One region of the Yimella sp. RIT 621 genome, then DNA from elsewhere that is predicted to be linked to it. Evidence: predicted binding sites of a transcription regulator. Region 1 holds the regulator's gene; the other holds the start of a gene.
The links. The regulator LexA, encoded in region 1, represses DNA repair genes until DNA is damaged. The targets are predictions, from matches to a motif close to TCGAACANNTGTTCGA.

Region 1 (3,207 bases):
ACCGCGAGCCAACCCAGCGTGACCCACCCCGATAGCGTACGAACCGATGCGCCCGCCGGCTCTCGATGAGCCGCGGCCTCGAACTCGGAACAGACCCGACCCATGGAGAACGAAGGTCCGATGGACGACCGCAGCCACCTGGCACACCTGCTCCGCGAGGGCGACGTGTTGGTCATGACCGGGGCCGGGCTGTCCACCGAATCCGGGCTGCCCGATTACCGCGGACCGGACGGGGTACGCCGTGTGGAGCCCATGACGGTGAGCGAGTTCCGGGCCGGAGTCGCTGCGCGGCAACGCTATTGGAGCCGGTCCTATGTCGGATGGGAGAGGTTCCGGACGGCGCGGCCCAACGAAGCGCACCGTCACCTCGCCGCGCTGGAGAAGGCGGGCCTGTTCGAGACGACGATCACCCAGAACGTCGACGGCCTGGCCCAGCAGGCAGGGTCCCGCGATGTCATCGAGTTGCACGGCAACCTCGGGCGAGCCGTCTGCCTGAACTGCCGGGCGCTTGCCGACCGAGAGTGGATCCAGCAGCAGTTCGCCACGCGCAATCCGGTGTTCGCGCAGGACGCCGAGAGGGCGCGCGACCTGCCGCTGCGCCCGGATGGCGACGTCGACATCGACCCCTCGCTGATCCATGACATCGAACTGGTGGTGTGCCCGACCTGTGGCAGCGACCTGCTGAAGCCGGACGTCGTGATGTTCGGCGAATCGGTACCCAAGGATCTGGTCGCCCATTGCTTCAACCGTCTCGAGCGGGCAAAGTCGCTGCTGGTGGTCGGATCCTCGCTCGGTGTGATGTCCGGCTTCCGTTTCGCGCGGCGTGCTGCCGAGCGCGACATCCCGATCGTGCTGGTCAACACCGGTTGGTCGCGAGCGGAACATCTGGCCACCAGACACGTACACCGCCCCCTGAGCGAGGTGCTGCAGGAGGCGGTGTGGGACGTACTGGGTGACGTCGACCGGGACGCGAGCGGCGATCGACGCCGGTGATCAGACCCGCCGCAGGACGGCCGTGACCTTGCCGAGGATCACCGCGTGGTCACCGTCGATCGGGTCGTACGCCGGGTTGTGCGGCATCAGCCAGACCTTGCCGTCGCGACGCTTGAACGTCTTGACGGTGGCTTCGTTGTCGAGCATCGCGGCGACGATGTCGCCGTTGGTCGCGGTCGGCTGCTGGCGCACGACGACCCAGTCGCCGTCGCAGATTGCGGCGTCGACCATCGAGTCACCGACCACCTTGAGCAGGAACAGGTCGCCCTCACCGACGATCTGCTTGGGCAACGGGAAGACGTCCTCGACGACCTCTTCGGCCAGGATCGGCCCGCCGGCCGCGATGCGTCCGACGACGGGCACGTAGGAGGCTGCCGGACGCTGGTCGCCGGCGCCGGTCTCGTCGATGGTGGACTCGTCGCTCGAGGTGACGCTGGAACCGCCACGCACGCCCCGCTTGTCCTGCTGGTGATCGGGGGAGATGACCTCGATCGCGCGGGGACGGTTGGGGTCACGGCGCAGATAACCCTTGCGCTCGAGCATCGACAGTTGGTGGGCCACCGAACTCGGGCTGGTCAGGCCGACGGCCTCACCGATCTCCCGCATGCTCGGCGGGTAGCCGCGCCGGTCGACGGAGTTGCGGATCACTTCGAGGACCTTGCGCTGGCGGGTGGTCAGCGCTACGCCGCCCTCGTCGTCGGGCAGCTGGTGGATCTTGGCCATTTCGTCTGCGTCCTTCGTCATGCCGTCGGTGAGGTGGTGCGGGCGGGTCGATCGGTACGGCCCTTCATGCCCCGGGTGATGCGTCCTGGACGACCGATGAAGCTGCTGTCGGCGAGCCGTGCAGCGCTCTTTCGAAGGAGGTTGTCGGTGGTCGGTGCCAGGCTGCGGAGCATGGAAAGAGGCTATGCGGCTCGGACACAGTTTTCAAACATTTGTACGAGGCGTGTCTCGCATCATTCGAACAGCCGTGCTATACATCGTACAGACGTTCTATCGCACACGTGTGCGAAGGAGAACTTGATCCGGCGCCTCGCGCCAGGGACGGAGAACATCATGAGTGCAGTTGCTCGCTGGGATCAGCCGCGTGTGGTCCGCACACCGCAGCGCCGGCGTCACCTGACCCTCGTGCCGTCGAACCAGCCGGTCGCGCGACTCGGCCGGGACGAGGTTCGGCTCACCATGCGCGGCCGTCGCGTGCTCGCCGCGCTCGTGCTCACCACCCTGATCGCGGCGGGCTGGGGTGCCGGGCGGGCCTTCGCCTCCTCGCCGTCGGCGACGCAGTTGGTGGTGCAGCCGGGGCAGACGCTGTCCGAGGTTGCGCACCAGGCCTACCCGCAGTTGCCGGTCGCCGAAGCGGTCGTGCGCCTTCAGCTCGCGAACGACCTCAATACTCTGCATGTCCACCCGGGCCAGTCGTTGACGGCTCCTCGCTGACGACGACTTCGCTCCCATGGCGCGCCCCGTCTCCCGATCGTCGGGAACGGGGCGCGGGTGTGTCACGGGGCCTCGCGACCAGTTCGCGAACGCCTCGGCGCCGTGACCAGCACGTTTGGTGAACGTGCCGGATCGGCGGAGAGACTTTCCGATCCCCACCTTGCATCTTGGGGTCGAAGCGGAATAACATCCCTACATCTAGTAGTTACACCGATGTAAGTTGTCCACATGTAGGTCCCCAGGATCTCAACAGGAATGACGGGCTTCTTCACCGGTTATCCACAAGAACATCCCCAATCGGGCCGATCAAGGCCTCGTGGCCCGGGCATTCCTATGCCCTTGCGAGCCGAACCGACCCGGATCATCACCAGGAGGTGACCATGCACTGCCCGTTCTGCCGACACGACGACTCCCGGGTCGTCGACAGCCGCAGCAGTGATGACGGCACCTCCATCAAACGGCGTCGCCAGTGCCCGTCGTGCGGCAAGCGGTTCTCCACCATGGAGACCGCCGGCCTCACGGTGGTCAAGCGGTCCGGCGCCAGCGAACCGTTCTCCCGGCAGAAGGTGCTCGTGGGCGTCCGCAAGGCCTGCCAGGGCCGGCCGGTGTCCGAGGACCAGCTCGCCCTGCTGGCGCAGGAGGTGGAGGAGAGCATCCGCTCCGGCGGCGCGGCCGAGATCGACGCGCACGACGTGGGACTGGCGATTCTCGGCCCGCTGCGCACGCTCGACGAGGTGGCCTACCTGCGGTTCGCGTCCGTCTACCAGGCGTTCGACG
Region 2 (3,207 bases), on a different contig from region 1:
CAGCCGGGCCTGGGCCGGAGCGGCATCACCCCACGGACGGATCGCCTGTCGCTCGTGCAGCAACCGTCCGCCGACCAACGTCGCACTGCACACGCCCGAGTGACCGAGTTCGTGCTGCAGCGAGGTGAGTGCATGGACGATGTGTCGGTCGGGGCGTTCTCCCCAGAGGCCTTGAGCGTGTTCGCTTGCAGCCGTGGGAGATTCGGCGGCGACGGCCACGGAGCTGATTGCGTCGAACCGGGTCTGCTGTTCGGCGTCGAAGTCGTCGAGTTGCCACCGGACCCGCTCGACCATGTCGTCGACTCCGAAGGGCCAGGTGTGCCGCCACCGGCGTTCGTGTACCACTCCTGCCTCGGTGCGCAGTTCGACACGGATCTCGTGGCAGACCTGTCCGGCACGGCGCAGGCGCTCGGTCAATTGCTCGCAGTGAACGCGTACCCAGTGGGTGATGGTGGCGGTGTCGGTGGCCGGTGGGTCGCAGACCGCACGTACCGAAAGATCGGTGGGCACCGGGGATGTGCGCAACAAAGGAGCGTCCTGCCCGCTCGCGAGTCGGTGGGCGCGCAGGCCACCCTCGCCGAAGCGTGCATGAACCTGTTGTCGAGGCAGTCGAGCGAACCCGCCAAGGTTGCGAATACCCATGCGACGCAAAGTTTTTGCCAGGTCAAGTTGATCGATCTCCTGCGCGACGGCCTCGACCGGCAGGGTACGCAGGAAGCGGTGGGTGTCGTCGGCGGACAGGTTGACGAACGGGCGTTCGGGCGTCGTCGCGTACGCGGCCTGCTCTGCTGCGAAGAGTCCTTCGGCGACCGCGATCCGGGCGTCGGGGACGTCGGTGTCGCTCAGTTGGTCGAACAGGCTCTCCACCACGGCGTCCTCGCTGCCGTAGAAACGCGAAGCACCGGCGATACGCATCGCGATTGTGCCTGGACGCAGCACCTGCATGTGGGGAACGAGCTTCTCCACCGCACGTAGAACCGGCGCGAAGCGTCGCTCGTCGAGTGCCGGGTCATGTTGCAGGACAACAAGATTCGGACACCGCACCTGCGCTTCTCGGACCCGTAGGCCGACGGTCACGGCTTCCTGGGCCGCGGTCTCGCAGACCGCGACGAGCCGGCCGGCCCGAACCAGTGCGAAGGCCGACGGGGCGGCGCTTCCCATCGAGCGGCGTACCGCCTCGATCGACCAGTTCGGGCACCACACGACCAGCGCACGCGCGGGGCGTGTGCTGAGTGGGATGGACGCGGTCATCCATCGAGTATCGAACATGTGTACGAACTAGGCAAGCGCGGTGAGTCGCGGGCAGGTGGGACATCAATCAGAAAATCTGTCGCTCCGCAAGCCCCCACTTCGTCCTCAGGCATGACACAAATGAGATGTGACTGTTCAGCGAACAGTCTTGGGAGAGCAGGAAGTCTCAACCAACATCTCTTGAAGGGGTTGTAGTTCATGACGCTTGACATCAATCGGCTGCACGGCCAGAACGTTGTCGACCAGGACGGTGACAAGGTCGGTTCCATCGGCCAGGTCTACCTGGACGACGAGACCGACCGCCCCACCTTCGTGACGGTGAAGACCGGGCTTTTCGGCAACAACGAGACCTTCGTTCCGCTGGACATGGCGCAGAACGACGGTGACGACCTGCGTGTCCCGTACACCAAGGACTTCATCAAGGACGCGCCGAACGTCGACGCCGACGGTCACCTGTCCGAGCAGGAGCAGGACGAGATCTACCGCTACTACCAGCTCGACGGTGGCCGCGCCGGCGGTGTGGATGACGGCCGCATCGGCAATGACGGCGACCGCGACCGTGACGGCCTGGGTGTTGCCGGTGCTGCTGGTGAAGTTGCCGGCCGTGGCGGAGATGTCGACCGTGACCTCGACCGTCCCGACACCGGCGACCGCGACCGACGTGGCTTCGACGGCGACGACAACTCGGTCGTCCGCCGCGAGGAGGAGCTCAAGGTCGGCAAGGAGCGTGTCGAGACCGGCCGCGTCCGCTTGCGCAAGCACGTCGTCACCGAGCAGAAGACCGTCACCGTGCCGGTCGAGCGCGAGGAGTTCGAGGTCGTCCGTGAGCCGATCACCGATGGCGACGGCAGCCGTGGCGGCAAGCTCGGCGACGACGAGGTGTCGGTGACCCTCTCCGAGGAGCGTCCGGTGGTCGACAAGGAGGTCGTCGACAAGGAGCGCGTCGGACTGCAGACCAACAAGGTCCAGGACGAGCGCCGCGTCGACGCCGAGGTCGGCCGTGAGGAAGTCGTCGTCGACGAGGACGGCCGTCGTGGTGTCGACGGTGACCGCGACGACAACCGCGGCCTTGCCGACAAGGCGAAGGACAAGGCTCGCGACCTGAAGGACGGCCGCGACAACCACTGAGCTGTCGTGATCGCATGAAGTGGCCCCGGGGTTCTCCCGGGGCCACTTCTCATGTCGCGGAAGATCTCACCGACGGTGCGGTGGTGGCCACTGGACGGTGGCGCTCGTGGTGCGGTGGCCGCGGGTGCACGAGATCGTCAACTCGCGACTCACCAGGTGGCCATGGCCGTGTTCGAGCCCGTGCCAACGATCGGCGGTCACCTCGAAGGTGCTGGTCGCCTGCGGCCAAGCGCCGGCAACAAGCAGGGTCGCGCCCCGGTGGCGCAGGCGGGCGAGCAGTCGATTGCGCAACCCGGGTGCGAGGGGTGGAGCAGGGCGGGCGAGGACAACGTCGATCGCCTCGATCAGCGCGCAGACGGTGTCGAGCCATTGCTCGGGTCGTACTTGTGGGATGAGGGCAAGACGTTCCAGGTCGACGCCCCACTCGTCCGCACACTCCAGGCCCAGATCCGGGAAACCGACTGTGGCGCACCATGATCCGGCGGCGGATGCGCCGGCCATCAAAGCGATGCCCAGGCTTGTCGAGTTGGTGATGCAGTGAACGGTGCCCACTCGTAGTCCCGGCCCGACCAGTTCGGTCAGGGCGGAATGGGTGGGCAGCGACTGTCCGGCCGGCTGTGCGCGGTGCAGTTCGCTGCGTAGGGCAGCGATCGTCTCCAGTCGATCCGGAAGGGTCGTGGTCATCCATCAAGCATCGAACACATGTTCGATATATGCAAGTGGCCGGTGCACACGTTCGGGACGGCATGCGGCAGGATCTACACATGGCTGCTGAGCGGGAAGTGCTGACCTACGAAGACTTCGGGCGTGCGGTGCGCGAGGTCGCCC

Region 2: the regulator LexA is predicted to act here: its motif matches at 1,262-1,277, upstream of EU513_RS11260 (DNA polymerase Y family protein).

The regions. Positions count from the first base shown of each region.
Region 1 is NZ_SEIP01000001.1:344,371-347,577, reverse strand. Features, by position in the region: gene EU513_RS01715 (Sir2 family NAD-dependent protein deacetylase) at 103-993, shown strand; gene lexA (transcriptional repressor LexA) at 994-1,737, opposite strand; gene EU513_RS15660 (hypothetical protein) at 1,734-1,889, opposite strand; gene EU513_RS01705 (LysM peptidoglycan-binding domain-containing protein) at 2,050-2,430, shown strand; gene nrdR (transcriptional regulator NrdR) at 2,811-3,207, shown strand, end outside.
Region 2 is NZ_SEIP01000010.1:148,090-151,296, reverse strand. Features, by position in the region: gene EU513_RS11260 (DNA polymerase Y family protein) at 1-1,251, opposite strand, end outside; gene EU513_RS11255 (DUF2382 domain-containing protein) at 1,450-2,379, shown strand; gene EU513_RS11250 (hypothetical protein) at 2,446-3,063, opposite strand; gene EU513_RS11245 (phosphoribosyltransferase) at 3,144-3,207, shown strand, end outside.